DNA from 3 places in the Streptomyces lasalocidi genome. Region 1 is predicted to be linked to each of the others. Evidence: riboswitches for the same ligand, from Rfam matches in the RefSeq annotation. Region 1 holds a riboswitch; each other region holds the start of a gene.
The links. A riboswitch is a leader RNA that binds a small molecule or an ion and turns the genes downstream of it on or off. The one in region 1 is predicted to bind S-adenosylmethionine.

Region 1 (10,037 bases):
GCCGGTGTACATGGCGAAGGCGGGCGGCTTCTTCTTCCTGGTCTTCGGCGTCATCGCGTTCGTCGCGGCGATCGCCCAGATCAACCCGATCTGGGCCATCGGCCCCTACCGGCCGGACCAGGTGTCCACCGGCGCCCAGCCCGACTGGTACATGGGCATGGCCGAGGGCCTGATCCGCGCGATGCCGGGCTGGGAGATCAACCTGTGGGGCCACACGCTCGTCCTGGGCGTGTTCATCCCGCTGGTGCTGTTCGGCGTCATCCTGGTCGCGATCGCCGCCTACCCGTTCATCGAGGCCTGGGTCACCGGCGACAAGCGCGAGCACCACATCCTGGACCGCCCGCGCAACGCCCCGACCCGTACGGCGTTCGGTGTCGCCTGGCTGACCGTGTACTTCGTGATGCTGATCGGTGGCGGCAACGACATCTTCGCCACGCACTTCCACCTGTCGATCAACGCGGTCACCTGGTTCGTCCGGATCTCGTACTTCGTCGGCCCGGTCATCGCGTTCATCGTCACCAAGCGGATCTGCCTCGGCCTCCAGCGCCGGGACAAGGACAAGGTGCTGCACGGCCGCGAGACCGGCACCATCAAGCGCCTGCCGCACGGTGAGTTCATCGAGGTGCACGAGCCGCTCAGCCAGGAGCAGCTGCACACGCTGACCGCGCACGACCAGTACAAGCCGCTCCAGCTCGGCCCCGCGGTCGACGAGAACGGTGTCGAGCGCAAGGTCAGGGCCACGCAGAAGGTGCGCGCCAAGCTCAGCGAGGCCTACTTCGGCGAGGAGTCGCAGATCGTCAAGCCCTCCGTCGAGGAGTACAAGGAGATCACGAGCGGCCACGGCCACCACTGATCGCTGCGGCGTCGCCACGCCACGGTCGAAGGGCCCCGTCCGGTGTTCGGACGGGGCCCTTCGCGCTGTCGGGGGCTGGATAGGCTGGCACCGCACTCTTTACCTCGTCCCACAGACACCCAGGAGCGGCTGATGAGCGCTGTGACCCCCGCTGGAGGCGACACCGCGGCGGGCCGCTCCTGGCCCGCCGTGCTGAACGGCCTGCTGGACGGCCGGGACCTGTCCGCGGACGAGACCGCGTGGGCGATGGACCGGATCATGAGCGGCGAGGCGACCGACGCGCAGATCGCCGGCTTCGCGGTGGCGCTGCGCGCCAAGGGCGAGACGGTCGAGGAGATCTCCGGCTGCGTGCGTGCCCTCTACGAGCACGCCAACGTCATCGAGGTGCCGGGGGCGACCGTCGACATCGTCGGCACCGGCGGCGACGGCGCCAAGACGGTGAACATCTCCACCATGTCCTCGATCGTCGTGGCCGGCACCGGCGCGAAGGTCGTCAAGCACGGCAACCGGGCGGCGTCGTCCGCCTCGGGCGCCTCCGACGTGCTGGAGAAGCTCGGCGTCAACCTGGAGCTCAGCCCGAAGCGGGTGGTGGAGGTCGCCGAGGAGGCCGGGATCACCTTCTGCTTCGCGGTGAAGTTCCACCCCGCGCTGCGCCACGTGGCCGCCGCGCGCGGCCAGCTGGGCGTGCGGACCGTGTTCAACTTCCTCGGTCCGCTGGCCAACCCGGCGAAGGTGCGGGCCCAGGCGATCGGGGTGGCGGACCGGCGGATGGCGCCCATCATGGCGGGCGTGTTCGCCGAGCGCGGCAACTCCTCGCTGGTCTTCCGGGGCGACGACGGCCTCGACGAGCTGACCACCACCGCCACCTCCCGGGTGTGGACCGTGCGCGACGGCAAGGTCACCGAGGAGGCCTTCGACCCGCGGGACGTCGGCCTCGACCTGGTCCCGGTGGAGGCGCTGCGCGGCGCGGACGCGGCCTACAACGCCGGGGTCGCCCGCCGCCTCCTGGACGGCGAGCACGGCCCGGTGCGCGACGCCGTGCTGCTGAACTCGGCGGCCGCGCTGGTCGCCCTGCACCCCACGGACGCCCCGCTGACCGAGCAGATCCGCGCCGCGATGGCGAGGGCGGCCGAGTCCGTCGACTCGGGCGCGGCTCGACGCACGCTGGAGCGGTGGGTGCAGGTCAGCAACGCCTGACGCCCGTTTTCCGGCCGCACCCGGCGGTTCACGTGCGCGGTCCCGCGATCCGGACAGGAGTTGCGGGACCGCGATCACGTCGCGTACTTTCCTTCCCAGGTCATGAGTGACAGTCATGAGGCCCCGGCCGACTGTCCGGCAACCCTCCGTCCGTGGCGGGGTGCCCCGGGTGAAGACCAGGCCGCAGGCAGCGAGGTCTGCGGCAAGCGCGGACCCCTCGCGAATTCCAGGGGTCCTGGTCGTCGAGGAGTCTTCCGTGAGCAAGCGAATGCGCTAGGGCCGCAGAGCCCCGTCTCCGCACGCCTTTCCCTCGGCAGTCCTGCTGCCGTCCCTTCCTCTCCTCGTCCCGCGCTGGAGTCCCGTTCGCGTACGCGCGTCCCGGCGGCTCGTGCGGTGACGGGTCACGCCTGCCTGTCCGGGAGTCCGCCATGTCCGTCACCACCACCGCTGCCGCCGACCGCTCCGTCTGTGCCCCGCTGCCCGTCCTGGGCCGGGACGTCGCCGTCCCGCTCGTCACCGGCGGTGAGGTCACCTACGCCGCCCTCGACTACGCGGCCAGCGCCCCCGCCCTCCAGCGGGTCTGGGACGACGTCGCCGCCTACGCGCCGTACTACGGCAGCGTCCACCGCGGCGCCGGCTACCTCTCCCAGCTGTCCACGGACCTCTTCGAGAACGCCCGCCGCACGGTCGCCGCGTTCCTCGACTGCCGCCCCGAGGACCAGCTGGTCTTCACCCGCTCCACCACCGACTCGCTCAACCTGCTCGCCCGCGCCCTGCCCGCCGACTGCCAGGTCTTCGTCTTCGAGACCGAGCACCACGCCTCCCTGCTGCCCTGGCAGGACCACCGGGTCACCTACCTGGACGCCCCGCGCACCCCCCGGCAGGCCGTGGAGACCCTGGAGCGCGCCCTCGCCGACCGCGACCCCCACGGTCCGGCCCTGGTCTGCGTCACCGGCGCCTCCAACGTCACCGGCGAGCTGTGGCCGGTCCGCGAGCTCGCCGCCGCCGCCCACGCCCACGGCGCCCGGATCGTGCTGGACGCCGCCCAGCTCGCCCCGCACCACCCGGTGAGCCTGCGGGACCTCGACGTCGACTGGGTGGCCTTCTCCGGCCACAAGCTGTACGCCCCGTTCGGCTCCGGTGTGCTGGCCGGCCGTGCCGACTGGCTGCGCGCGGCCGAGCCCTACCTCGCGGGCGGCGGCGCCAGCCGCAAGGTCACCCGGCGCGAGGACGGGGGAGTGGACGTGGAGTGGCACGAGAGCGCGGCCCGGCACGAGGCCGGCTCGCCGAACGTGATCGGCGCCTACGCCATCGCCTCCGCCTGCAAGGCCCTCACCGAGGCCGGCTGGGACACGCTGGTCGCCCGCGAGCAGCACCTGGTCGAGACGGTGCGCGCCGGGCTCGCCCGGATCCCCGAGGTCCGCGTGCTGTCCCTGTTCGGCGACGACGCCCCCCGGGTCGGGGTGATCTCGTTCGTGGTCGACGGCTGGAACAGCTCGCACTTCGCCGCCGCCCTCTCCGCCGAGTACGGCATCGGCGTCCGCGACGGCCTGTTCTGCGCCCACCCCCTGGTGCGCACCCTGCTGGGCACCGACCCCCAGACCCAGGGCGAGTGCGGCGCCCCCGAGGCGGCCCCGGGCGAGAAGTCGCTGAACGCGATCCGGGTCAGCTTCGGCGCCGGCACGCCCGACGAGCACGTGGAGCGCTTCATCGGTGCGGTGCGCGAGCTGGTCAGCGACGGCGCGAAGTGGCGCTACCGGACCGAGGACGGCCGCTGCGTGCCGGCCGTGGGCTGACCGGCGGCCGCCAGGAGTCCGGCGTCGGCGGTCCGGCGTCAGGAGTCCGGCGTCGGCGATCCGGCCTCAGGAGTCCGCGTCAGGAGTCCAGGCCGATCGCGAAGGCCGCCTCCAGGTCGTGCTGGGAGTAGGTGCGGAACGCCACGTGCGTGTCCGTGCCCTCCACCCCGGGGATCTTGCTGATGCGGCCCGGGATCACCTCGGCCAGGTCTTCGTGCCGGCGCACCCGCACCATGGCGATCAGGTCGTAGGTCCCGGTGACGGAGAAGACCTCGCTCACGCTCTCGAGCGCGGCGATCTGCTCGGCGATCTCCGGGATCCGGTCCACGCTGGTCTTGATCAGAACGATCGCGGTGATCACGGCTGGTTCTCTCCCTCGGGGGCCGGAGGCGGGGCGGCCTTCACTTTAGTCGCAGGGCCGTACCGGGCCCACGCGTAGGCGAAGCCCAGCCCGAAGCCCACCACGTGCGCCAGGTAGGCCACCCCCGGCCCCTGCGGGGAGCGGCTCGCGGCGAGCCACTGCAGCGCCGCCCAGAAGGGCAGGACGACCCAGGCCGGGAACCGCAGGGGCAGGAAGAACAGGAACGGCAGGAGACTGGTCACCCGTGCCCGGGGGAAGAGGAACAGGAAGGCCCCCAGCACCGCCGAGATCGCCCCGGACGCTCCCACGAGCGGCTGTGCGGAGGAGGCGTTGGCGGCCGCGTAGCCCAGCAGCGCGAGGCAGCCGCAGCCGACGTAGAAGAGGGTGAACTGCACCCGGCCCATGCGGTCCTCGGTCAGCGCTCCGAAGACGTAGAGGAAGAGCATGTTGCCCAGCAGGTGCACCCAGCTCCCGTGCACGAACAGGGCCGTGGCGGGGGTCAGCACCGCCCGCGGGACCCCCGCGAACAGCTCGGCCGGGACCACGCCCCAGCGAAGGAAGTAGGCCCGCTGCGCGGCGAGCAGCTCCCCGCCGGTGCCGTACGCCGGGTTCAGCCCGCCGGCCGGTCCCAGCACGAACAGCACACAGCACAGCGCGATCAGTCCGTACGTCACCGGCGCCGACGGCCGGAGCACCGCCCGGCCCGCCGCGCCCACCAGGGCTCTGAAGTCGCCGACCATGAACACAGAGCATGACGTAACCGGACCGATCGGGACGGACCGCCTCGCCGCCGTGGACGGACGGGCGGCGAGTACCCGCCAGGCCGTAGGGTTACGAGCCACACGGCCGGGGCGTGCGAGCACCACCCCGGGCGGTGCGCCGGAAGAACGCCATGAACGCCACGAGCACCACACGAGAAGGAAGCGGACGGTCACGATGACGGTTCCCCTGCCGACCACCACGACGCGGTGGCGCTGCACCCTCTGCGGCAACCTCACGCGCTTCGACGTGACCCGTTCGTCGAAGGTCGTGGAGTACGTCCACCTCGACCTGGCCGGCGAGCCGAGCGTCGAGGAGCGCGAGGTGCTCAGTGAGACCATCGAGTCGGTGCGCTGCCGCTGGTGCAACGCGGTGGACCAGGTGGAACTCGTGGACAGGCCGGGCGCCGACTCCTGACCGGGAGCGGCCCCGCACAGGCGATCCCGGCAGCGGGATCCCGAGGACAGGCAGTGGGGTGTGACGGATGGTGGAGACCGCAGGCGGGGGGCCGGGCGACGGCGCCGCCGAGGTGCTCGACCGTCCGCTGCCCGACGGTGTGCGCCGCCGGGTCGTCCAGATCGTCTCGGACGGCTTCGGCGGCCTGACGCTCGGCGAACTGCCCGCGCAGTTGCGCCAGTACGCGCGGTTCGCGCCCAACCGGCGGGCCAAGTTCGCCGGCAACGCGATGGCGGCCGCGCTGGAGACCGACCCGCTGTTCCGCCAGCGGATCGGGGAGAAGCTCAGGGAGGCGCAGCCGGAGCTGTGCGGCGCCCTCGACTCGGGCTCGCCGCCCCCGGCCGCGGACCCGCTCGACGTGGCGGCCGCGGCCTACGTGCTGCGCCCCGCGGGCTGGGTGAAGCTGGTGACCGCGGCCGGCGAGGAGGCCCTGCGCGCCGACGCCGAGCGCGCCGACGAGGAGAGCCGGGCCGAGCTGGAGCGGCTGCGCACCGAGCTGGACCGGTCCCGCGAGCAGACCCGCACGGAGACCGAGCGGCTGCGCACCGAGCTGGAGACGGCCCGCAAGGAGGCCGAGGCGCTCCACCGCAAGCTGCGGGCCGCCCTCAGCGACGTCAAGCGGGGCGAGGCCGCGCTGCGCAAGGCGCAGGCCGAGATGGAGACGGTGCGCTCCGAGGGGCAGGCGCAGGTGTCCGCCGCCGAGAGCGAGACCCGGCGCCTGAAGGCGCGGCTCGCCGAGACCGAGGCCGCCCTGGAGGCCGGCCGCAAGGCGGCCCGCGAGGGGCGCAGCGTCGAGGACATGCGGGTGCGGCTGCTGCTGGACACCGTGCTGGACGCCGCCCAGGGGCTGCGCCGTGAACTGGCCCTGCCGCCGGTGTCGGTGCGCCCGGCGGAGACCGTGGACGCGGTCGAGCCGGGCCGGATGAGCCCCAAGGACATCGCCGCACGGGCGTTGTCCGAGCACGATCCGGCCATTCTCGACCAGCTGCTGGCGCTGCCGCAGGCGCACCTGGTCGTCGACGGCTACAACGTCACCAAGACCGGCTATCCGCAGATGCCGCTGGAGAAGCAGCGGCTGCGGCTGCTCGGGCAGCTCTCGCAGCTCGCCGCGCAGACCGGCGCCGAGGTGACGTGCGTCTTCGACGGCGCCGAACTCGCCGCGCCCGTGCTGCTGGCCCCGCCGCGGGGGGTGCGGGTGCTGTTCTCCAAGCCCGGGGTCACCGCCGACGAGCTGATCCGGCAGCTGGTGCGGGCCGAACCGCCGGGCCGGCCGGTCATCGTCGCGTCCACCGACCGGGAGGTCGCCGACGGCGTCGCCCGGGTCGGTGCCCGACCGGTCGCTTCTGCGGTACTCCTGAAGCGGTTGTCCTGAAGGGCAAGTTCCGCGTTCAATGCCCGAATTGACGGCCGCCTTGTGCAACGTAGCGTCAACCGACTCTCACGGGTCGTGAGTTGCTCGCAAATACTGTGTTGCGTGAGAGGTTTTTTTCTCTCCAGGATTTGAACTGATCACGATGAGGTCACTAGGGTCTGGGCTCGAACCTCCGAACAGGTGATCCCTCACAGCAAGGAGTTCGCCTCCCGTGGCGTCCCATCGTCGACCCAAGCAGACCAGTCGCGCACGCGTGACCGTGCTGACCACCGCTGCTGCCGCCGCCGTCGTCCTGAGCTCCCAGGCCGCCAATGCCGCGCCGAGCGAGAAGCCCTCCAAGGACGAGGTCAAGACCAAGGTCGACAAGCTGTACGAGGAGGCCGAGCAGGCCACCGAGAAGTACAACGGCGCCAAGGAGAAGCAGGAGAAGCTCCAGAAGGAGATCTCCACCATCCAGGACAACGTCGCCCGCGGCCAGGAGGAGCTCAACGAGCTGCGCGACTCCATAGGCATGGCGGCGGCCGCCCAGTACCGCACCGGCAGCATCGACTCCTCGCTCCAGCTGTTCCTGTCGTCCGACCCGGACGACTACCTGGACAAGGCGTCCACCGCCGACCAGCTCAGCGCCCAGCAGGTCGAGGCGCTGAAGAAGATCCAGGAGAAGCAGCGCGAGCTGGCGCAGGAGCGCTCCGAGGCGTCCGGCAAGCTCACGGACCTCGCCTCCACCCGCACCGAACTGGGCAAGAAGAAGAAGGAAGTCCAGGGCAAGCTCGCCGAGGCGCAGAAGCTGCTCAACAGCCTGACCGCCGCGGAGAAGGCCCAACTGGCCGCCGCCGACGCCCGCGCCAGCCGCTCCTCGACCGCGCGCGTCGACCTCAGCGGTGCCACCGCCGGCTCCAGCCGCGCCATGGCCGCCTTCCAGGCCGCCCAGAGCAAGATCGGCTCGCCGTACGTCTACGGCGCCACCGGCCCGTCCTCCTTCGACTGCTCGGGCCTGACCTCCTGGGCCTACGCCCAGGCCGGTGTCGGCATCCCGCGCACCTCGCAGGCCCAGGCCAACGCCGGCACGCGCATCTACAGCCAGAGCGACCTCCAGGTCGGTGACCTGGTCATCTTCTACGGCGACATGCACCACGTCGGCTTCTACGCGGGCAACGGCCAGGTGCTGCACGCCCCGCGCACCGGCACCGTGGTGCGCTACGAGTCGATCAACAACATGCCGTTCCAGTTCGGCGTGCGGATCTGATCCCTGCCCCGGCACGGGTCCCCGGCCGCGTCCAAGATCAGGACACGGCACCGCCCGAACGGGCGAATCGCGTCCGCCCGAAGTGACCCCCCGCCCCGCCACTGACCTGCGTCGGTGGCGGGGCGTCACGTTCTGCGCCGAACCGGGTCGTTGGTCCACCCCTGGTCGCGGGGCTACTGTCTGCCGCGTTTCCCCGTCCGCCAGTGGAAGGAGCGCGGCTTCCCGTGGGGTCCCACCGTCGCCCAGCACCGTCCGGGTTCGACCGCGGAGCCGCTACCGCGCTCTGCGCCATGTCGGCCGCCGCCGCGGCCCTCGGAGTCGTACCGGCCACGGCCGCGCCGCACGACACCCGAGCCGAGGTCGACCGCCTCTACACGGAGGCCGAGAAGGCCACCGAGGCCTACAACAAGGCCGACGAACGCGCCGGCACCCTGCGCCGGCAGGTGACCGACGCGCAGGACCGCATCGCGCGGCAGCAGCTGCGCATCAACACGATGCGCGACCGGCTCGGTTCGCTCGCCGGCGCCCAGTACCGGGCCGGCGGCCTCGACCCGTCCCTCGCCCTGCTGTTCTCCGACGACCCGGACGACTACCTGGACAAGGCGGCCGCCCTGGACCGGATCACCGCCCACCAGGCGGGCGAGCTGCGGGAGCTGCAGGACGCGATGCGCGACCTCGCCCAGGAACGCGCCGAGGCCACGCGGCGCCTCGGCGAGCTGGAGCGCAGCCGCCGGGCGGTCGCCACCCACAAGCGGACCGTGGAGCGCAAGCTCGCCCGGGCCCGCCGGCTCCTGGACAGCCTGCCGTCGGCCGAGCGCGCGGCCTACGACCGGGCCTCCCGCTCGGCGCGCGACGGGATGGCCTTCCCCGGCGGCGAGGTGCCCGTCTCCGGCCGCGCGGCCGCCGCGGTGGCCGCCGCCCGCTCCGCCCTCGGCCGGCCCTACGTCTGGGGCGCCAACGGGCCCTCCGGCTTCGACTGCTCGGGCCTGATGCAGTGGTCGTACGCGCAGGCCGGCGTGGCCCTGCCGCGCACCTCCCAGGCCCAGGCGCACGCCGGGCGCCGCGTCCCGCTGTCCCAGGCCCGCCCGGGCGACCTCGTCACCTACCGCTCCGACGCCAGCCACGTCGGCATGTACGTCGGCAACGGACGCGTCATCCACGCGCCCTACCCCGGCGCCCCGGTGCGCTACGACCCGGTCGGCATGATGCCGATCTCGTCGGTGACCCGCCCCTAGGGGACTCCCCAGCCGTGAGCGGCCGGTCCCCGTCCGGGGTCCGCCGCGGGCGCCGCGCCGTACGATCGTGTGGATGGCTGGTCGACGGCGGGTGCGCGGGTCCCACGTGGTCGTGCTGTGCCTGCTCCTCGTCGCCCTCGTGGGCTGCGGCGGCCGGCCGGCCACCGACACCGTGCGGGCCGACGTGCAGCGGCTGCTGGACCGGCGGGCGGCCGCCCTCCTCGCCCACGACGCGACCGCCTACGCCGGCACCGGCGCGGCGGGAGACTACGCGCGGGTGCGCGCCGTGCCGCTGCAGGATCTCTCGTACCGGGTGGCCGCCGTGCGCGGCGACGGTGCCGCCCGCACCGCCGACGTCCGGCTCAGCTACCGCGTCCGGGGCTACGACCGGGCGCCCGTCACCGCGGGGCGCACGGTGCACCTGGCCCGGGGCGCCGACGGCGGCTGGGCGGTGACGGCGGAGACGCCCGCGCCCGGGGCCGGCGCCCAGCTGTGGGACCAGGGGACCGTGGACGTCGTGCGCGGGGAGCGCAGCCTGGTCATGGGTGTCGGGCAGTCCGGGGAGCGGCTGCGCACCTTCGCGGACCTGGCCGACCGGGCCGTGCCCGCCGTGGCGGCGGCCTGGGGCACCGGGTGGACGCTGCACGTGGTGGTGCTGGTGCCCAAGTCCCTGGCGGGCATGGCCGCGCTGCTCGGCTCGCCCGCCTCCTCCTACCGGGGCATCGCCGCGGTCACCACCGGGGAGACCGGCGGCCCGCCCCG
Region 2 (10,037 bases), 4.7 Mb from region 1:
GTCGTAGGCGGACAGGTCGCGGTTCCAGACGAACTCCAGGTGCTTGAGCGCGGTGGCTCCGCTGACCTGCTGGCGGCGCACCTCGCGGGCCAGCTCCTCCGCCTCGGCGTCGGTGTCGGCGAGGGCGAAGGTGGCCGCGGGCAGGATGAGCAACTGGTCCGGGCGACGGCCGTACTTGGCGAGGCGGGACTTGACGTCGGTGTAGAACTCCTGGCCCGCCTCGAGGGTGCCGTAGCGGCTGAAGATGGCGTCGGCCTCGGCGGCGGCGAACTCGCGGCCCTCGTCGGAGTCCCCGGCCTGGAAGATCACCGGGCGGCCCTGGGGCGAGCGGGGCACGTTGAACCGGCCGTGGATGTCGAAGTGCCGGCCCTGGTGGACGAAGGCGCCGGCCCGCGCGTCGCGCAGGAAGGTGCCGGTGGCCTGGTCGGCGACGATCTCGTCACCCTGCCAGGAGTCGAACAGCTCGTGGGCGGTGGCCAGGAACTCCTTGGCGCGGGAGTAGCGCTCGTCCTGCGGCAGGAAGCCGCCGCGGCGGAAGTTCTCGCCGGTGAAGGCGTCCCAGGAGGTGACGACGTTCCAGGCGGAGCGGCCGTCGGAGAGGTGGTCGAGGCTGGCGAACTGGCGGGCCACCTCGTAGGGCTCGTTGAAGGTGGAGTTGATGGTGCCGGTCAGACCGAGGCGGTCGGTGACGGCGGCGAGCGCGGCGAGGACGGTGAAGGTGTCGGGGCGGCCGACGACGTCCAGGTCGTAGATGTGGCCGCCCTGTTCCCGCAGGCGCAGGCCCTCGGCGAGGAACAGGAAGTCGAACTTGGCGCGTTCGGCGGTCCGCGCGAAGTGCACGAAGGAGTCGAACGCGATGTGGCTCCCGGCGCGGGGGTCGCTCCAGACGGTGGTGTTGTTGACGCCGGGGAAGTGGGCGGCCAAGTGGATCTGCTTCAGCGGCTTGCTCATGGTCCGTGGTCCTCCGGCCGGTTCAGGCTGCGGCGTAGCGGTTGGCGGGGCGGGCGAGGCCGAGCAGGCCGCGCAGGGTGTCGGCCTCGTAGGCACGGCGGAAGGCGCCGCGGCGCTGGAGTTCGGGCACCAGGCCGCGGGTGATCGCGGGCAGGTCGTGGCCGGCGACGGCGGGGCGCAGCCGGAAGCCGGTCAGTCCTGCCGACTGCAACTCCTGCAGCAGGTCCGCGAGTTCCGTCGGGGTGCCGGTGAACACGAGGGCGTCGCTGGTGTACGGCTCACCGGCGAGCGCGTCGAGGCGCTCGTGGCGGGCGCGGGCGGCGCCGGGGTCGTCGTCGAGGAAGACCACCAGGTCACCGAAGATGTGCAGCGGCTCGGCGGAGCGGCCGGCGGCGTCCTGCTCGGCGCGGATCTCGGCGACGATCGCGCGGGCCTGGTCGGTGTCGTGCGGGGTGACGTAGCCGACGTCGGCGGCGCGGGCCACCAGCCGGTACGGGACCGTGGCGTGGGCGAGGGCCGTGACCAGCGGCTGGCCCTGCGGCGGGCGGGGCGTGATGGAGGGGCCCTTGACGCTGAAGTGGCGGCCCTCGAAGTCGATGTAGTGCAGCTTGTCGCGGTCGATGAACCGGCCGGTGGCCACGTCGCGGATCTCCGCGTCGTCCTCCCAGCTGTCCCACAGGCGGCGCACGACCTCGACGTGGTCGGCGGCCTCGTCGAAGAGGTCGCTCACCACCGGGGGGACCGGGGCGTCGTAGGAGTCGATGCGCTCGACGGTGCGGCGGCCGAAGTGCGCGGCCTCGTTGGGCCGGGCGGTGATCTGCACGCGCAGGCCGGCGCGGCCGGTGCTCACGTAGTCGAGGGTGGCGATCGCCTTGGAGATGTGGAACGGCTCGGTGTGGGTGGCCACGACGGTCGGCACCAGGCCGATGTGACGGGTGAGCGGGGCGACGCGGGAAGCGACGAGGACGGCGTCGAGCCGGCCGCGCACCTGGTCGGTGCGGTCGTCGGGGTCCAGGAAGTGGGAGGACTGGGGGCCGAGGCCGTCCTCGAGGGTGACGAAGTCGAGCAGTCCGTGCTCGGCCTCGGTGACGAGGTCGGCCCAGTAGCGGGCGCTGAGGAGTTCACGGGGGCGGGCGACCGGCTCGCGCCAGGAGGCGGGGTGCCAGCCGGTGCCGTCGAGGGCGACGGCGAGGTGCAGGGCGGAGGCGGGCTGCTCGGGAGAGATCGCGGAGGTCGGGGAGGAGGGGGACACGTCAGTGCCTTCCTGGAGGTCCGTACGGGGTCGCCGGCCGCGTGCGGGCTCGGGCGGCGCGGGGCGAGGGGGCGGAGGGAGTCCGGTTCAGGGGCGACAGAGGGCGCCGGGGACGCGGTGCGGGGCGGGGTGCGGCCGGGTGGGCGGGTGCGCGGCGTGCGGGACACCGGTCACGCCGTCACCTCCGTCCTCGGGGCGCCGGAGCCGTCCGGCGCGACCTCGCTCAGCGTGTCGTGGGGTGCAACACCCGTGCGGCTGCTGGGTGTTCCCGGGGTGCGCAGCACGACGATCCGCGAACTGCGGCGCAGGGTGAAGCCGAGGGACCGGTAGAGGCGGATGGCCGGGGTGTTGTCGGCGGCGGCGTGCAGGAACGGCACGTCGCCGCGTGCGCGGATGCCGGCGGCGACGGCGCGGACCAGCCGGGTGGCCAGGCCCCTCCCCCGGTGCTCGGGGTCGGTACACACCGCGCTGATCTCCGTCCAGCCGGGCAGCCGCAGCCTCTCGCCCGCCAGGGCGACCAGCCGGCCGTGGTGCCGGATGCCGAGGTAGGTGCCGAGTTCCACGGTCCGCGCGAGGAACGGGCCGGGCCGGGTGCGGGCGACGAGGTCGAGGATCTCCGGCACGTCGGCGGGTCCGAGCCGTACCGCCTCGGGCGCGGGTTCGGCGCGCAGGGCGGTGTCGACGAGCTGGACGCCGCGGCCGGCGCCGACGACCTCCCAGCCGTCGGGCACGTCGTCGACGGGCTTGACCCGTACGGTCGTTCCCGGCCCGGCGAGCGCGTGCAGGTCGGCCCACGCGGCCGGGTCCGCGGGGTCGGCGAGGGCGGCGAAGGCGTAGACGTCGGCCGGGTAGCGGGCGGCCCGGCCCAGGCGCTCGGCGAGGTGGGCGTGGGGGCCGGTGAGGGCCGCCCAGACGGCGTTGTCGAGGGGGTGCGGGGCGGTCACGGCGTTGGCGAGGGGGTGCGGGGCGGTCACGGGGAGGGCTCCGCCCCCGCGGAGGTCGGTCGGCTGGTCCACGGAGGCGGAGTTCCTTTCGGCTCGGACGGGTCGGAGACGCGGGTCAGGCGTTGTCGAGCGGCAGCCCGGGCGGGTTGACCTCCGACTTCGTGACGGCGTCACTGGTGAGGTTCCAGGCCGTGAGCCACTTGGCGTACTGGCCGTTGTCGATCAGGTGGTTGATCGCGTCGGAGAGCGGCTTGGCGAGGCCGCTGCCCTTCTTGGCGGTCGCGGCGATCAGGCCCTGTAGCGTGGCGCCGGCACCGGAGAACTGGCCCGCGAGGCGGGTCGGGCTGGGCGTGCCCGCGCTCTGGGTGACGTGATAGGCGAGGTTGGGGCTGGGCCCGAAGTAGGCGTCGATCTTGCCGCTGTTGAGGGCCAGGTAGGTGCTGTTGGAGTCCTGGAAGTACTTGACGGTCAGCTTCTTGCCCTCCTTCTCCAGCTTGCCCTTCCACTCCAGCAGGATCCGCTCCTGGTTGGTGCCGGCGCCGACCGACACCGTCCTGCCGGCCAGGGCCCGGTAGTCGCCGTCGAACGTCCACGGGGACTTCTTGAGCGTCTCGAAGGTGAGGTCGTCCTTGCGGTAGGAGGCGAACTCGTACTTCTGCTTGCGCTCCTCGGTGTCGGTGATGTTGGAGAAGCCGACGTCCACCTTGCCGCTGTCGATGCCGACGAAGAGGTTCTCCCAGGTGAAGCGCTTGACCTCGGGTTCGAGGCCGAGGACGGCGGCGACCAGGCGGGCCAGGTCCACCTCGGAGCCGGTGAGGGTCTTCTGGTCGCTGCCGGTGAAGCCGAGCGGCGGGGCCCCGGCCGGCAGGGTGCCCGAGCCGATCACCAGCTTGCCGCTCTTCCTGAGGGAGGCGGGCAGTTCGGCGCTGATGGACTTGACCTCGGAGACCTTCAGGCTGGTCTCCTTGGCGGCGCCGTTGGACAGTCTGCCCACGGTGACCGTGCCGGCGGTGCCGGTCGTGGTGGCGGCGTCGCTGTCACCACCGCAGGCGGCGAGCCCGGTGGCGAGGGTGGCGACCGCGGTGGCCGCGGTGATGCCGCGTATCAGGCTGCGTCGGGTGAAGTGGCGGGGCATGGCTGTTCCTTGTCGTTGCGGAATGCGTTGAGATGAGTGCAGAAAGTGACGGGAAGGGGGGTAGAAGGGGTGGTGCGGGGGCGGGCGGCAGGCGGTGGGGTCAGAGGACCTTGCTGAGGAAGTCCCTGGTCCGCTCGTGCCGGGGGTGGTCGAGGACCTCGGAGGGCGGGCCCTGCTCGACGATGCGGCCGCCGTCCATGAAGACGACCCGGTCGGCGACCTCGCGGGCGAAGCCGATCTCGTGCGTCACGATCAGCAGGGTGGTGCCGCTGGTCGCCAGGTCCTTGATGACCGCGAGGACCTCGCCGACGAGTTCGGGGTCTAGGGCGGAGGTCGGCTCGTCGAAGAGGATGACCCCCGGCCGCAGGGCGAGGGCGCGGGCGATGGCCACGCGCTGCTGCTGGCCGCCCGACAACTGCCGTGGGTACGCGGCGGCCTTGTCGGCGAGCCCGACCCGGGCGAGGAGGTCGCGGGCGAGGGCCAGGGCCTCGGGCCGGCTCAGCCTGCCGGTCGCCACGGGGGCGGCGGCCACGTTGTCGAGGACCGTCAGGTGCGGGAAGAGGTTGAAGTTCTGGAAGACGAACCCGATCCGGCTGCGCTGGGCGAGGATGGCGCGCTCGCTCAGCTCCTTCAGCCGGTCGCCGTTGCGGCGGACGCCGATCGGCTCGCCGTCAAGGCTGACGTAGCCGACCTCGGGCTTCTCCAGGTGGTTGACGACCCGCAGCAGCGTGGACTTGCCGGAGCCGGACGGGCCGAGGATGACGGTGACCTCGCCCGGCCGTACCGTCAGGTCGATCCCGTTGAGCACCCGGTGGGCGCCGTACCACTTGTGCACGTCGTGCACTTCGACGGCCGCGGCCGTCCGGTCGAGGGTCCCGGTGGTCATACGGCGGCCTCCCTGCGGATGCGGTCCCGCACGTCGGTGAGGCCGGCGCGCAGCCTCTGCAGCGGGGTCGGCGGCAGGGTGCGCGTGGCGCCCCGGGCGTAGTACCGCTCGACGTAGAACTGGATGACGGAGACGACGCTGGTGAGGATCAGGTACCAGACGGTGACCACCAGCAGCAGGGGCACGATGTCGCCGGGGTAGGTGGAGCCCATCGACTGCGCCGTGCCGAACAGGTCGAGCAGCGACACGTAGAAGACCAGCGAACTGCTCTTGATCAGGTTGATCAGCTGGTTGACGTAGTTCGGGGTGATGGAGCGCAGCGCCTGCGGGAAGACGATCCTGCGGAACTGGTAGCCCTTGGGCAGGCCGAGGGCGGCGGCCGCCTCGTGCTGGCCCTGGTCGACGGAGAGGATGCCGCCGCGCACGACTTCGGCGGCGTACGCCGACTCGTGCAGGCTCAGGCCGACGACGGCGATGGCCATGTCGGTGGCGAGCCGCGACTCGTCGAAACGGACGAACGCGGGTCCGAAGGGGACGCCGATGCTCAACGTCTGGTACAGGGCGCTGAAGTTGTACAGGAACAGCAGCACCACGATCAGCGGGACGGAGCGCAGCGCCCACACGTAGGTCCAGCTGACCGCCCGCAGCACCGGGCTGCCGGAGAGCCGGGCCAGGGCGAACACGATCCCGCCGAGCAGGCCGAGGACCGCGCTCCAGGCGGTGACCTCGAGGGTGATCAGCAGTCCGTCGAGGATGGTCGGGCGCAGGAACCAGTAGCCGAACCGGTCCCACTGGTAGAACTGGTTGGTGACCAGGCCGTGCACGAACTGGGCGGCCAGGACGAGGACCACGGCGGTGGCGATCCAGCGCCCGGGTCGGCGCAGCGGCTGAACGCGCTGCGCCGACAACGGTCTTGACGGTGTGTCGGTGGGTGGCGCCGTGACGAGGGACACGGCAGCCGGGGATTCGCTCATGGAGGGGCTCCGGCGGGAGTCGGACACCCCGGTCGGGGGTTCACCGTGGACGGTCGCGGCGCGCCGGCCGGGCGGCGGGGACCGCTCGGACGGCGCGGCGGTGGACGCGGCGCACGGTGGGATGAGGCGACCGGGGCGGGGCGGACAACGGCACACCGCTCGGGCGGTGTTCGTCGGGTACGCGGCTCGGGGGTGGTGTCAGCCCCGACAGCGGGCGCGGCCCGGTGCGGTACACAGTGCGCTGCTGACCCGGAGCAGATCGACGGCGCGGTCGGCCACGAGCGGGGCGGGCTGGTCGGCGGACGGCCGTACGCAGCCCCGGGAGCGGCGGGGGGCCGTCCTGTCGGCTGCGTACATCGTGGTCACCGTCTCTGTTCCGGCCCCCTGGTGCGGGGGCTGTCCCGGCCCCGTACGGGGCTCTCGCGCTTACCGAATCCGTCGTCCGGTCCGGTCGTCACCTGGGGCACCCCACCGCGGTGCGAGGGTTGCCGGTCAGCAAGCCAGGGCTTGTCGCTGACGCTCTTGACCGTTCTGGGCCGTAAGTTAAGACAGTCCCCGCCCGTGATGTCAACGCCGGTCCACGGGTTGGACCCGCTCAGGGCCGTTCGACCTGCGGCCGGGCGCGGTCGGCGTCCATGGCGAGGGCCGCCCAGTCCAGGATCTGGACGGCGGCACCGGCGGCCTCCAGGCCCCGGCAACGGGCCTCGTGGCGGCGGGCGATGCCGTCGAGGTCGAGGTGGCGGCCGAAGGCCGGGTGCGCGGTGAGGCGACGCGCGTACGCCCACAGGGCGGGGTGCCCGGCGACGCGACGCACGGCCGAGGCGTCGAGGTGGTGCCGGTGCACGGTGTCGAGCTGCACCAGCGTGACCCACAACTCGACGTCGGCAGCGGTGACTTGGTCGCTGATCAGGTACGACTGCGCGGCGAGTCCGCGCTCCAGCACGTCGAGGGTGTCGAGCAGGGTGTCCAGGGCTTCGGCACGCTCCCGCGGGTCGGCGTCGGCCGATCCGGCGCGCTGCGCGGCCTGTTCGACGCCCTGGGCGCACATCCGCTGCACGGCCTCGATCTCCGACTGGGCGCCGCACGGGTACAGCGAGGGCCGGCCGCCCCCGAAGTGCCGGGCGAGGTCGCGGGCGATGTCGGGCCCGTGGGTCGAGACGATCCGCCCGGACCAGTCGTCGCTGAGCACGGGGCCGAGGGCGGGCCCGGTGTAGTGGTGGGCGCTGGCCTCGTAGAGCGGGCGCAGCGCGGAGTGGCCGCCGTCGGGACAGTCGGGGACGGCGGGCAGGACCGTCACGGGACAGGCGGTGTCGAGGCCGAGCAGGCTGTGGGTGACGGCGATGCGCAGCCCGTCGGGGTCGGCGGGCGACAGGTGCAGGCGGTAGCGGCGCGGGACGGCGTAGTGGCCGCTGCGCGCGTCGCGGCCGATGCGCCCGCGGAAGGCGGGGCCGGGCCGGTCGGACGGGTGATGGGCGGCCAGTGGCGTGACGGACATGTCTCTCCCCGAAAGGCGGGCGCGACGCGAGGTACGCGCGGTGGAGGCGGCTGCGGACGGCTTCGGCGGCAGGGCGGCGGCGACGAGGGGCAGGCGGCTGCGGGTGACGGACGGTGCATGGACGGCAGGGCACGCACAGGACGGCCCCGGACGGCACCGGCGCGGGACGCGGACGCCCGGGACGGCGCGGACGCGTGACGGGATCGCTGCGGGAGAGGGTGGCAGGCCCGGACGTACCGGAGGAGGCCCCTGGTGGCGCACTGCGCGCGGCCCCCGACCGGCGTCGTCGTCCGGACGCGCAGCGGGCCCCGCGGTCACGGCCGGCCCCGCGGTCCCGGTCCTCCCGGTCCCCCGGGGCTTGTGTCTCGCCGCCCGCTCAGGGCGCGGCCGGACGGACCCGGGTCAGACCCGGGCGGCCCTGATGGCGCTGCACACGCGCTGCAGATCGATGTGGCGGCGGGAGGTGAGCAGGGGTGACGACCACGTCGTACGGCCGGTTCGGCTCGCCCGGGTGGTGACCGGCTCCGCGTGGCTCATGTTTCCCTACCTGTTCACTAGGATTCCCGCCTCCGAGTGTCGATCCGCCTCCAGGCCCCGTCAAGGGGTCGTCCACCAGCTGGTTGCAGGGCACCGCTGAACGCGTGCCGCGCGGCACGCTTCCCCGCGGCCGGGCGTGCCTGGTCCTGTCACCCCCAGGAACACGGGGGCACTGCCTCGGGACGCCGTCCGGCGCGAGGCTGGACGCATGACGACCACACTGATCACCGGAGCGAACAAGGGTCTCGGCTTCGAGACCGCCCGCCGGCTCGTCGCCGCGGGCCACACCGTCTACGTCGGCAGCCGGGACGCCGGGCGCGGCCGGGCCGCCGCCGAACAGCTGGGCGCCCGGGCCGTCCTGCTGGACGTCACCGACGACGCGTCGGTGGCCGCCGCGGTCAAGACGGTCGAGGCGGAGAGCGGCGGCCTGGACGTCCTGGTGAACAACGCCGGCATCGAGGAGCGGGGCGAGGGCCACGCGTTCGTCGGCCCGGCCGACCTGACCCCCGAGACGCTGCGGACCGTGCTGGAGACGAACGTCGTCGGCGTGGTCCGGGTGACCCGCGCCTTCCTGCCGCTGCTGCGCCGGTCCGCGGCACCGGTCGTGGTCAACGTCAGCAGCGGGCTCGCCTCGCTGACCCGGGTCACCACCGAGGGCGACCCCGCCTTCGCCTACCCGGGCGTCGCCTACCCCGCGTCGAAGGCGGCGGTGAACATGATCACCGTCCAGTACGCGAAGGCGTTCCCCGAGCTGCGCGTCAACGCCGTCGAGCCGGGCTTCACCGCGACCGACCTCAACGGGCACGCGGGCACCCAGACCGTCGAGGAGGGCGCCGAGGTCATCGTCCGCATGGCCCTGCTGGGCCCGGACGGTCCGACCGGCACGTACGTCGACGTGAACGGGCCGCTGCCCTGGTGACGCCCGGTTGCCCGGCCGCGTGCAGGTACACGGCCGGGGCGGCACTGAGGCAGGCGGCCGCCGCGATGCGCTGGGCCCTCAGGGCCGCTTCCTGACACGCCTTGGAACTTCAACGACTCCAGTGACGGAATCGGTGCCGGTGAGCACGCTCAATTCCTCGATGCCGGCCTCGTCGACACCCTGCATGTGGCGGTCTCGCCGGTGAAGCTCGGGTCCGGACTGCGACTTTGGGAATCCCCCGATGAGCTGCGCGACCGGTTCCACCTGGAGGTCGTGCTCAGCCCTGGCGGTGTGACGCACCACCTCTTCTGGCGAAGGTGAGGCGAGGGCCCACTCGAGTCCAGGCCGCCGTAGCGAGAAGGGCGTCCGCCCCATCGGGGGGCTTGCCCGCCCAGTTGTCGCACGAGGAGCGGCTCGCCGGGCGCCTCCCGGAAGGGCACAAGGTGGTCGGTCAAAGGGAGCCGCGTCCGGTGACGGCGCCGCCGGGGTCGTCGAGCAGGGCGATACGGACGGTGACGCGTTTGCCGACCGGCTCCATCTGGACCGCGTAGTCCTGGGCGACCGCCTTCACGATCTCCAGCCCGTGCCGGCCCACGCGGCCGGCGTCCGCGGTCCGGGCCACCGGCAGCTGTGACGCGGAGTCCCACACCATGATTTCGACGAGATCACCGACGATCCGCAGCTGCATCAGCGCCAGGCCCGGCGCGTGCTTGTGGGCGTTGGTGACCAGCTCGCTGACCACCAGCTGAGTCAGGTCGACGGCGCGCTGGGAGACAGGCAGCTCGTGGGCGGCCTGGGCCTGGGTGAGGAACCGCGCGGCAAGGTGGCGGGCCTGGGCAATGCTCGCTCCATTGCCTTCCAGAGCCATGGTGGTCTGCATCGCCTGCTCGTCCGGCGCATCCACACTGACCGGGACTGGTTCCATCACGGCAGCCTTTCGCTTC
Region 3 (10,037 bases), 1.4 Mb from region 1:
AATCGGACGAGAATTCTGGACGCAGACGATCCGGAATGTGGCCAGAATTCGCCCGAATTCAGGGCAAGTCGGGCTCCACAAAAGGCACATAAGCCGCGGGAGCAGTGCACAGTTTGGCTACTTCTCATCGGGCACGCGGCAGGAATCAAGGCCCGCCGATTCATGGATCCGGGGCGGGTTCCCCAACTGTACCGCGCTCAATCACATGGAATTGCCCCCTCCGCTTCTCTTACGGTGGGGGCAATTCGATGTACGCGCGGTCATCGCTATTACCGAGGGTTACTGACCTCCGGCGACGGCCGGGATGATGGAGACGCCCGCGCCGTCCGGGGTCGCCGTCTGCAGGCCCTGCTCGAAGCGGACGTCGTCGTCGTTGACGTAGACGTTCACGAACCGGCGCAGCTTGCCCTGGTCGTCGAGGACGCGGGCGGCGATGCCGGTGTGGTGCTTCTCCAGGTCCTCGATCACCTCGGCGAGGGTCGCGCCCTCGGCGGCGACCTCGGCCCGGCCGCCGGTGTAGGTGCGCAGGATGGTGGGGATGCGGACGGTCACGCTCATGCGAGGCCAGCCTCTCGGAAGGAGTCCAGGGTCGGGCGGATGGTGGCGGTCAGGCCGGTGCCGGCCACCGCGTCGAGGGTCTTCAGGCCGTCGCCGGTGTTGAGGACGACCGTGGTCAGCGACGGGTCGAGCACGCCGGCGCCGATCAGCTTGCGCGCCACGCCCACGGTCACCCCGCCCGCCGTCTCGGCGAAGATGCCCTCGGTGCGGGCCAGCAGCTTGATGGCGTCGACGACTTCCTCGTCCGTGACGTCCTCCACGGCACCGCCGGTGCGCCGGGCGATGTCCAGGACGTAGGGCCCGTCCGCCGGGTTGCCGATGGCCAGCGACTTGGCGATGGTGTTCGGCTTCTGCGGGCGGACCACGTCGTGACCGGCCTTGTAGGCGGTCGACACCGGGGAGCAGCCCTCGGCCTGGGCGCCGAAGATCTTGTACGGCCGGTCCTCGACGAGACCCAGCTTGATCAGTTCCTGCAGACCCTTGTCGATCTTGGTGAGCTGGGAGCCGGAGGCGATCGGCACGACGATCTGGTCCGGCAGCCGCCAGCCGAGCTGCTCGCAGATCTCGTACGCCAGCGTCTTGGAGCCCTCGGCGTAGTACGGCCGCAGGTTGACGTTGACGAAGCCCCAGCCCTCGCCCGCCGGGTCGCCGATCAGCTCGGAGCAGAAGCGGTTCACGTCGTCGTAGTTGCCCTCGATGCCGACGAGCTCGCCGCCGTAGACCGCGGCCATGACGACCTTGCCCTGCTCCAGGTCGTGCGGGATGAACACGCAGCTGCGGAAGCCGGCCCGGGCGGCGGCGGCGCCCACCGCGCCGGCCAGGTTGCCCGTCGAGGAGCAGGACAGCGTGGTGAAGCCGAAGGCGCGCGCGGCCTCCAGGGCCTGCGCGACGACGCGGTCCTTGAAGGAGTGCGTCGGGTTGCCGGAGTCGTCCTTGACGAACAGCTTGCCGGGCTCGACGCCCAGCTCACGGGCCAGGTTGTCGGCCTGGACGAGCTTGGTCCAGCCGGGGTTGATGTTCGGCTTGTCGGCCACGTCCGCGGGGACGGGCAGCAGCGGCGCGTAGCGCCAGATGTTCGCCGGGCCCGCCTCGATCCGCTTGCGCAGTTCCTCGGTGTCGTAGGCGGAGAAGTCGTAGGCGATCTCGAGCGGGCCGAAACACTCCTCGCACGCGAAGACCGGTCCGAGCGGGACGCGGTGGCCGCACTCGCGGCAGCTCAGGGCAGCCGCGGGGCCGAGGTCGACGGTGGAGTCGGTGGTGCTTTCAACAGTCTGCGCAGCCATGTGAGGCGAGGCCCTTTCTCCTCATCTTCCTCACGACGCATCTCGCCGTGAGACGGATTTGGCACCTTCCCTAGCCGGGAGCCTCGCTGCACAGGTCAGGAGAACCGACTGGAGGGTTGCCGGGGCTTCATCGGGCCGTGTCCCTCTGCCCCTCTGGATGAGCTGTATGTGGTTGTGGACGCGGGCCGACCCCGACATGCGATGGTCACCAGCGTTGTCCAAGACTGTAACCGACGACCAGGACAGTTGAGATAGTCGTCCGAACCGCGAGACAACCGTGAGGAGCCACTGACCGTGCTGGAAGAAGTCGAGCGCTGGCTGGCCACCCGGTCCTGGTCCGTGGCCGACCGCCCCCTCCACCGGGTGCTGGCCGCCAAGCGCGCCGCGGGCCTGACCGTGTCCGTCGTCCTGCCCGCGCTGAACGAGGAGGAGACGGTCGGCGAGATCGTGGCCGTCATCCGGCACGACCTCGTGCAGCAGGCGCCGCTCGTGGACGAGATCGTGGTGGTGGACTCGGGGTCCACCGACCGCACCGCCGAGGTGGCCGCCGCCGCGGGTGCCCGGGTCGTCCACCGCGACGCCGTCCTGCCGCGCATACCCGCCGTGCCCGGCAAGGGCGAGGTGCTGTGGCGCTCCCTGCTGGTGACCGGCGGGGACATCGTGTGCTTCATCGACGCCGACCTCCGGGAGTTCACCTCCGACTTCGTCACCGGGCTGGTCGGCCCGCTGCTCACCGAGCCGGGCGTCGACCTGGTCAAGGGCATGTACGACCGCCCCCTCGGCGGTGCGGCCGGCCAGGGCGGCCGGGTGACGGAGCTGATGGCCCGCCCGCTGCTGAACATGCACTGGCCCCAGCTGGCCGGCTTCGTGCAGCCGCTCGGCGGCGAGTACGCGGCCCGCCGCTCCCTGCTGGAACAGCTGCCGTTCCCGGTCGGCTACGGCGTCGAGCTCGGCATGCTGGTCGACGCGCTGCACCTGGTGGGCCTGGACGCCCTGGCCCAGGTCGACCTGGGGGTGCGCAAGCACCGCCACCAGGACGGCCAGGCCCTCGGCCGGATGGCCGCGGCGATCTACCGCACGGCCCAGCTCCGCCTGGCCCGCGGCCACCTGATCCGCCCGGCCCTCACCCAGTTCGAACGCACCGACTCCGGCTTCGAGCCCCGCACGTACTCGGTGGACACGGAGGAGCGCCCCCCGATGACGGACATAGCCGAGTACACGACCCGCAAGGTGGCGTGAGGGCCCCGGACCCGACGGCCCGTATACGGTCGCTCGCCCAGTGGAACCGTACGTTTGAGCGTTTACGGGTCGGGCTAGGTTGAGGCGTATGGCTCTCACGCGCGGTGCTGATCAGAAGGCTCGGGTGCTGGTCGCGTCCAATCGCGGACCGGTGTCGTACACGGTGGGCGAGGACGGTTCGCTGACCGCCAGACGGGGCGGGGGCGGGCTCGTGTCGGGGCTGTCGGCGATCGGCCCGGACGCGGACGCGCTGTGGGTGTGCTCGGCGCTGTCCGACGGCGACCGGGAGGCCGTGCGGCGCGGCGAGGGCGAGCCCGGCACCCGGATGCTGGACGTCCCGGCCGACGTGCACGCGGACGCGTACAACGGCATCGCCAACTCGGTGCTCTGGTTCGTCCACCACATGCTCTACCAGACCCCGCTGGAGCCGGTCTTCGACGCGGAGTTCCGGCGCCAGTGGGCGTCGTACGAGACGTACAACCGCGCGTTCGCCGAGGCGCTCGCCGAGGAGGCGGCGCCGGGCGCGGCCGTGCTGGTGCAGGACTACCACCTGACCCTGGTCCCCGGGATGCTCCGCGAGCTGCGGCCCGACCTGCGGATCAGCCACTTCTCGCACACCCCGTGGGCACCGCCGGAGTACTTCCGGATGCTGCCGCGGGACATCGCCGGGCAGGTGCTGCGCGGCATGCTCGGCGCCGACCGGCTGGGCTTCCTGACCCGGCGCTGGGCGGACGCGTTCACCGCCTGCTGCGAGCAGTTCGCGGGCGGCACGGGCGACACCCGGATCGGCGTGCACGGGCTCGGCGCGGACGGCGAGTTCCTGCGCGAGCGGGCCCACCGGTCCGACGTGGACGAGCGGATGGCGGGGCTGCGCGAGGAGATCGGCGCGGGCCGCCGGGCGATCGTGCGTGTGGACCGCACGGAGCTGTCGAAGAACATCGTGCGCGGCCTGCTGGCCTACGAGCAGCTGCTGGTGGACCACCCCGAGTGGCGCGAGCGCGTGGTGCACGTGGCGTTCGCCTACCCCTCGCGGCAGGACCTCGCGGTGTACCGGGACTACACGGCCGAGGTGCAGCGCACCGCGGAGCGGATCAACGAGCGGTTCGGCACCCCCGGGTGGACCCCGGTCGTGCTGCACGTCAAGGACGACTTCGCCCGCTCCCTGGCCGCCTACCGCCTCGCCGACGTGGCCCTGGTGAACCCCATCCGGGACGGCATGAACCTGGTCGCCAAGGAGATGCCCGTCCTGTCCGAGGAGGGCTGCGTGCTGGTGCTGTCCCAGGAGGCCGGAGCGTTCGAGGAGCTCGGCGAGGACGCCCTCGCGGTCAACCCGTACGACGTGGTCGACACCGCCCGGGCCCTGCACGAGGCGCTGACCATGCCCGCGGAGGAGCGGGCCGAGCGGACCAAGCGCCTGGCGGCAGCGGCGACCGCGCTGCCGCCGGCACAGTGGTTCCTGGACCAGCTGAACGCCCTGACGGCTCAGTCCAGCTGAGACGCGAGCGCCCGCAGCAGCCGTACGACGCCCTCCGGGCCGTCCACCACCAGGTCGGCCCGGTCGGCGAGTTCGGTGACCTCGGCGCTGCCGCTGCACACCAGCAGTCCGGCGACGCCCTCGGCGCGCAGCCGCTCCACGGCGGCGAACGCGGGCAGGTCACCCAGGTCGTCCCCGGCGTACAGCACGGTCCCGGCGCCGGTCGCCCGGACGTACTCGGTCAGCGCGACGCCCTTGTCCACGCCCGCCGGGCGCACCTCCAGGACCAGGCGCCCGGGTTCGAGGACCAGTCCGTGCCGCCCGGCGAGGTCCCGCAGCGGGCCGAGCAGCGCGCGGAAGGCGCCGTCGGGGTCGGTGGCCCGGCGGGTGTGCACGGCCACGGCCCGCCCCTTCTCCTCCACCCACACGCCGTCCCAGTCCCCGGCCCGCTCCAGCACGGCAGGCAGCTCGGCGCGGACGCCGGCGAGACCGGGGTGCGGGGCGGGGGCGGTGACCTCGCCGGTACGGGCGTCCCAGCGCTCGGCGCCGTAGTGCCCGAGCACGGTCAGGTGCTCCAGTCCGGGTGCCCCGGCGAAGGCGCCGTTGCGCACGGCGACCTCGGCGGGCCGGCCGGTGACGATGGCGACCCCGGCCAGGCGCGGGGCGAGGGCGGCGAGGGCCGGCAGGGCGTCGGGGTGGGCGCGGGCCTTCTCGGGGTCCTCGACGATGGGTGCGAGGGTGCCGTCGAAGTCGAGGCCGACGACGGCCCGCCCGGGCCGGGCGACCAGCGCCTCCAGCGCGTCCCTCCCGGCCGCGGTACGGGGCGTGGGCAGACTCTCGGCGGAATACGTCTCAGGGCTTCCCATGACACCGACCCTAACGGGGGCCACCTGAAAAACCGGGGGCTGCCCCGCCCCCTCAGGGGCGCGGGGAACTGCGCGACCAGCCACCCACCACTCGCACCCGGCACCGCACCGAACCCCCCACGACGCACGTCCGCAGAGACACGCCCCGCACGACTACCGCTCACCCCGCCGCGCGTCCCGCACACGCCGCAGCCGGTTCACCGTCACCGGATCGTGCTCCAGCGCCCGCGGATCGTCCAGCAGGGCGTTGAGGAGCTGGTAGTAGCGCACCGGCGCCAGCCCCAACTCCTCCCGTACCGCCCGCTCCTTGGCCCCCGGTGACGAGAACCCGCGGCGCTCCATCGCGAGGATGTCCCGCTCCCGCTGCTCCATACCCCGCACGGTAGCTCAGCCCGAGGTACTGGTGTCCGCGGTCATCGCCCTGGTCTGGAGCTCGCCGAGGACCAGCGCGGGGCTCGCGTCGGGCAACACCGCCGTGCCGATCTGCTTCTTCAGGGCCGCGCTGACCGTCGCCCAGGACGTGCGGCCGACCGGGTACAGCTCGGCCAGCGGGAGTTCGTCCAGGAACGGCTTGAGGTCCTGGTCGCCGGCCGCCGTGGCCATCGTCCCGCTCGCCGACGTGGTCACGGGCAGCAGGTCGTACTCGCGGGAGAAGGCGAGCACGTTCTTCTCGCCGTAGACGAAGTCGAGGAAGTCACCGATCTGCTCGCCGTGGCCGTTCTGCTTGAACGCGGCCATCCAGTCGGCCACGCCCAGCGCGTTGCGGGCGGCGCCGTCCTTGCCTGGCATCGGCACCATGCCGAACTCCACGCCCTTCTCCTCCGCCGTCTTCATCAGGGAGGGGTGCCCGTTGAGCATGCCGACCCGGCCGTCGGCGAAGGCGGCGAACGCGGCCGCCCGGTTCAGCTTGCCGGGCGCGACCGGCCCGGTGAGCCCCTTGCCGACCAGTTCGTCCTTCAGCCATGTGAACGTCTCGATGTTCTCGGCGGCGTCCAGGCCGTACCCGCCGACGGTGGAGGTGTAGCCGCCCCCGCCGCTGAGCAGCCACTGGAGGGTCTCGGCCTGGGCCTCCTCCGGCCCGAGCGGCAGCGCGTACGGGTACGTCACCCCCTCGTCCTTGAGCGCGGCGGCGTCGGCGGCCAGTTCGGCCCACGTGGTGGGCGGCTTGAGGCCGGCCTTCTTGAACAGGGTCTTGTTGTAGAACAGCAGCCGCGTGGAGGCGGCGAACGGCATGCCGTACTGCACGCCGTCGACCTCGCCGGCCTGGGAGAGCTGGGGCACGAAGTCGGCCTGGACGGGGATGGAGAGCACGTCGCCGGCCCGGTAGAGCCGGTCCTCGGCCGCGTAGTCGGCGTAGGCGCCGATCTGGGCCATGTCGGGCGCCTTGCCGGCGTCGACCAGGCGGCGGACCCTGCGGTCGACCTCGGTCCAGGAGTAGACGCTCACCTCGACGTGGACGTCCGGGTGCCGGGCCTCGTACGCGTCGACGAGGTCGGCCCAGTACTTCTTGGAGCTGTTGGCCGGGCTGTCGCCGTAGTCGGCCGCGACCAGCTTCAGCGTCACCTCGCCCGAGCCGCCGCCGAGCCCGCAGCCGGAGAGGACCCCCGTCATCCCCAGCGCGGCCACCGCCGCGATCGTCCCCGTACGCCAAGCGCGCCGCTGCACGTGTCATCCCCTTGACCGGTAGTGCGGGTGAACCATGGCCGTTACCCCTGGTCCGTTTATCGGAATAAGGTCTACACCACGCAAGTGGACTAGACCTCTTGCGGGTCCTGGGGCCACACTGTCCCCCGTGAGACATGTCATCGCCCTCGACGTGGGCGGCACCGTGATGAAGGCCGCCCTGGTCGGAGCGGACGGCACGCTGCTGCACCGGGCCCGCCGGGCCACCGGCCGCGAGCGCGGCCCCGACGCGGTCGTCGCAGGCATCCTCGACTTCGCCGCCGAGCTGCGCGCCCACGGGACCGAGCGGTTCGGCGAGGCCGCGGCCGCGGCCGGCGTCGCCGTCCCGGGCATCGTCGACGAGACCCACGGCGTGGCCGCCTACTCGGCCAACCTCGGCTGGCGGGACGTCCCGCTGCGCGCGCTGCTCGCCGAGCGGCTGGGCGCCCTGGTGGCCCTGGGGCACGACGTGCGCACCGGCGGTCTGGCGGAGGGGCGGCTCGGCGCGGGCCGGGGCGCCGACCGCTTCCTGTTCGTCGCGCTGGGCACCGGCATCGCGGGCGCCATCGGCATCGACGGCCGGGTCGAGGCGGGCGCGCACGGCTTCGCCGGCGAGATCGGCCACATCGTCGTACGGCCCGGCGGTCCGCCGTGTCCGTGCGGCCAGCACGGCTGTCTGGAGCGGTTCGCGTCGGCGGCGGCCGTCAGCGAGGCGTGGGTGCGGGCGAGCGGCACCCCGGACGCGGACGCGGCCGACTGCGCGAAGGCCGTCACGTCCGGCGACCCGAACGCCGTCCGGATCTGGCAGGAGGCGGTGGACGCCCTGGCCGACGGCCTGGTCACCGGCCTCACCCTGCTGGACCCGCGCACCCTCGTCATCGGTGGCGGCCTCGCCGAGGCGGGGGAAACCTTGTTCACACCACTGCGGGACGCCGTCCGCCGACGGGTCACCTTCCAGAAACTGCCGGAGATCGTCCCCGCGGCCCTGGGCGACACGGCGGGCTGCCTGGGCGCGGGCCTCCTGGCCTGGGATCTCCTCGACACCACCGACGGCAAGGAGGACACGCCGTAATGGCAACCCACCCAGGGGCGCGACACACCCCGACGAGCCCGCACCCCGTGACGAGCGGCACCCCACTGGTGCTCTCCGGCGCCACGGTCGTCCTGCCCACCGGCACCGTGCCGGACGGCCGGGTCGTAATCGAGGACACCCGCATCGCCGCAGCCGCACCCGAGCACGCCCAGGTCGTCGACCTGAGCGGCCACTGGGTGGTCCCCGGCTTCGTCGACCTGCACAACCACGGCGGCGGCGGGGCGTCCTTCACCTCCGGCACCGTCGAGGACGTCCTCAAGGGCATCCACACCCACCGCCTGCACGGCACCACCACGCTGGTGGCCTCCACCGTCACCGGCGACATGGACTTCCTGACGCAGCGCGCCGGGCTGCTGAGCGAGCTGGCCGAGCAGGGCGACATCGCCGGCGTCCACTTCGAGGGGCCGTTCATCTCGCCCTGCCGCAAGGGCGCGCACTCCGAGGAGCTGCTGCGCGACCCCGATCCGGCCGAGGTGCGCAAGCTGGTCGACGCGGCGCGCGGGCACGCGAAGATGGTCACCCTCGCCACCGAGCTTCCCGGCGGCATCGACTCCGTACGACTGCTCGCCGAGCACGGGGTGATCGCGGCGATCGGGCACACGGACGCCACCTACGAGCAGACCGTCGAGGCGATCGACGCCGGCGCGACGGTCGCCACCCACCTGTTCAACGCGATGCCGCCGGTCGGCCACCGCGCCCCGGGACCGATCACGGCGCTGCTGGAGGACGGGCGGGTCACCGTCGAGCTGATCAACGACGGCACGCACCTGCACCCGGCGGCGCTGCAACTGGCCTTCCACCACGCGGGCGCCGACCGGGTCGCGTTCATCACGGACGCGATGGACGCGGCCGGCTTCGGCGACGGCCGCTACATGCTCGGCCCGCTGGAGGTGGAGGTCGCGGACGGCGTGGCCCGGCTGGTGGAGGGCGGCTCCATCGCCGGCTCGACGCTCACCCTGGACCGGGCGTTCAAGCGGGCGGTGACGATCGACCGGGTGCCGGTGACGGACGCGGTGCGCGCCCTGTCCGCCAACCCGGCGCGGCTGCTCGGCCTGGACGACCGCATCGGCTCCCTGGAGCCGGGCAAGGACGCCGACCTGGTGGTGCTGGACGCGGACTTCGAGCTCAAGGGCGTGATGCGGCACGGCGCGTGGGTGGTCGATCCCCGACTGGTCTGATACGTCCGCCCGGAGGAAGACGGTGGCCGACCCGCACCCTGGGCCGGTCGCCGTCTTTTTGGCATGATCGGGCCACCGGACGGCAACGTCGTACACACTCATCGGGGGAGGTCAGCCAGGTGATCCTCACGGTCACGCTGAACACCGCTCTCGACATCACCTACCGCGTACGGTCCCTGCGGCCGCACGCCTCCCACCGGGTCTCGGAGGTCACCGAACGGCCCGGCGGCAAGGGGCTGAACGTGGCCCGGGTCCTCGCCGCCCTCGGGCACGAGGTGACGGTCACCGGCTTCGCGGGCGGGACCACCGGGGACGCGGTGCGCGAACGGCTCGCCGCGACGCCCCGGATCACCGACGCCCTGGTCCCGGTCACCGGGCCCACCCGGCGCACCGTCGCGGTGGTCGACGAACTCACCGGCGACACCACCCAGTTCAACGAACCGGGCCCGGTCGTCGACCCGGCGCGGTGGTCGACCTTCCAGGAGGCGTACGAGGGCCTCGTCGGCCGCGCCGACGCGGTGGCCCTGTGCGGCAGCCTGCCGCCGGGGGTGCCGGTCGGGGCGTACGCGGGGCTGGTGCGCACGGCGCGGGCCGCGGGGGTGCCGGTGCTGCTGGACACGGCCGGCGAGGCCCTGCGGCGCGGGGTGGCCGCCCGCCCGGACGTCATCACGCCCAACGCCGACG

Region 2: another riboswitch for S-adenosylmethionine. It lies ahead of E4U91_RS31135 (amino acid ABC transporter permease); the one in region 1 lies ahead of E4U91_RS09805 (aminotransferase class V-fold PLP-dependent enzyme).
Region 3: another riboswitch for S-adenosylmethionine. It lies ahead of thrC (threonine synthase); the one in region 1 lies ahead of E4U91_RS09805 (aminotransferase class V-fold PLP-dependent enzyme).

Annotation. Positions count from the first base shown of each region.
Region 1 covers NZ_SZNQ01000001.1:2,180,592-2,190,628, reverse strand. Annotated here, with positions in the region: gene qcrB (cytochrome bc1 complex cytochrome b subunit) at 1-853, shown strand, start outside; gene trpD (anthranilate phosphoribosyltransferase) at 986-2,050, shown strand; SAM riboswitch class IV at 2,149-2,265, shown strand; gene E4U91_RS09805 (aminotransferase class V-fold PLP-dependent enzyme) at 2,479-3,846, shown strand; gene E4U91_RS09800 (Lrp/AsnC family transcriptional regulator) at 3,926-4,207, opposite strand; gene E4U91_RS09795 (rhomboid family intramembrane serine protease) at 4,204-4,947, opposite strand; gene E4U91_RS09790 (hypothetical protein) at 5,144-5,383, shown strand; gene E4U91_RS09785 (NYN domain-containing protein) at 5,451-6,794, shown strand; gene E4U91_RS09780 (C40 family peptidase) at 7,006-8,040, shown strand; gene E4U91_RS09775 (C40 family peptidase) at 8,265-9,275, shown strand; gene E4U91_RS09770 (hypothetical protein) at 9,349-10,037, shown strand, end outside.
Region 2 covers NZ_SZNQ01000001.1:6,891,289-6,901,325, reverse strand. Annotated here, with positions in the region: gene E4U91_RS31160 (NtaA/DmoA family FMN-dependent monooxygenase) at 1-951, opposite strand, end outside; gene E4U91_RS31155 (LLM class flavin-dependent oxidoreductase) at 974-2,203, opposite strand; gene E4U91_RS31150 (GNAT family N-acetyltransferase) at 2,374-3,219, opposite strand; gene E4U91_RS31145 (transporter substrate-binding domain-containing protein) at 3,263-4,282, opposite strand; gene E4U91_RS31140 (amino acid ABC transporter ATP-binding protein) at 4,383-5,168, opposite strand; gene E4U91_RS31135 (amino acid ABC transporter permease) at 5,165-6,142, opposite strand; SAM riboswitch class IV at 6,560-6,670, opposite strand; gene E4U91_RS31130 (glutathione S-transferase C-terminal domain-containing protein) at 6,738-7,637, opposite strand; gene E4U91_RS39665 (putative leader peptide) at 8,040-8,174, opposite strand; gene E4U91_RS31125 (SDR family oxidoreductase) at 8,383-9,093, shown strand; partial or broken gene E4U91_RS39255 (dihydrofolate reductase family protein) at 9,241-9,414, shown strand; gene E4U91_RS31115 (ATP-binding protein) at 9,545-10,018, opposite strand.
Region 3 covers NZ_SZNQ01000001.1:3,552,903-3,562,939, forward strand. Annotated here, with positions in the region: gene E4U91_RS15800 (MoaD/ThiS family protein) at 280-558, opposite strand; gene thrC (threonine synthase) at 555-1,841, opposite strand; SAM riboswitch class I at 1,860-2,005, opposite strand; gene E4U91_RS15810 (glucosyl-3-phosphoglycerate synthase) at 2,136-3,080, shown strand; gene E4U91_RS15815 (alpha,alpha-trehalose-phosphate synthase (UDP-forming)) at 3,169-4,575, shown strand; gene otsB (trehalose-phosphatase) at 4,563-5,420, opposite strand; gene E4U91_RS15825 (DUF3263 domain-containing protein) at 5,574-5,792, opposite strand; gene E4U91_RS15830 (extracellular solute-binding protein) at 5,808-7,085, opposite strand; gene E4U91_RS15835 (ROK family protein) at 7,213-8,154, shown strand; gene nagA (N-acetylglucosamine-6-phosphate deacetylase) at 8,223-9,353, shown strand; gene E4U91_RS15845 (1-phosphofructokinase family hexose kinase) at 9,473-10,037, shown strand, end outside.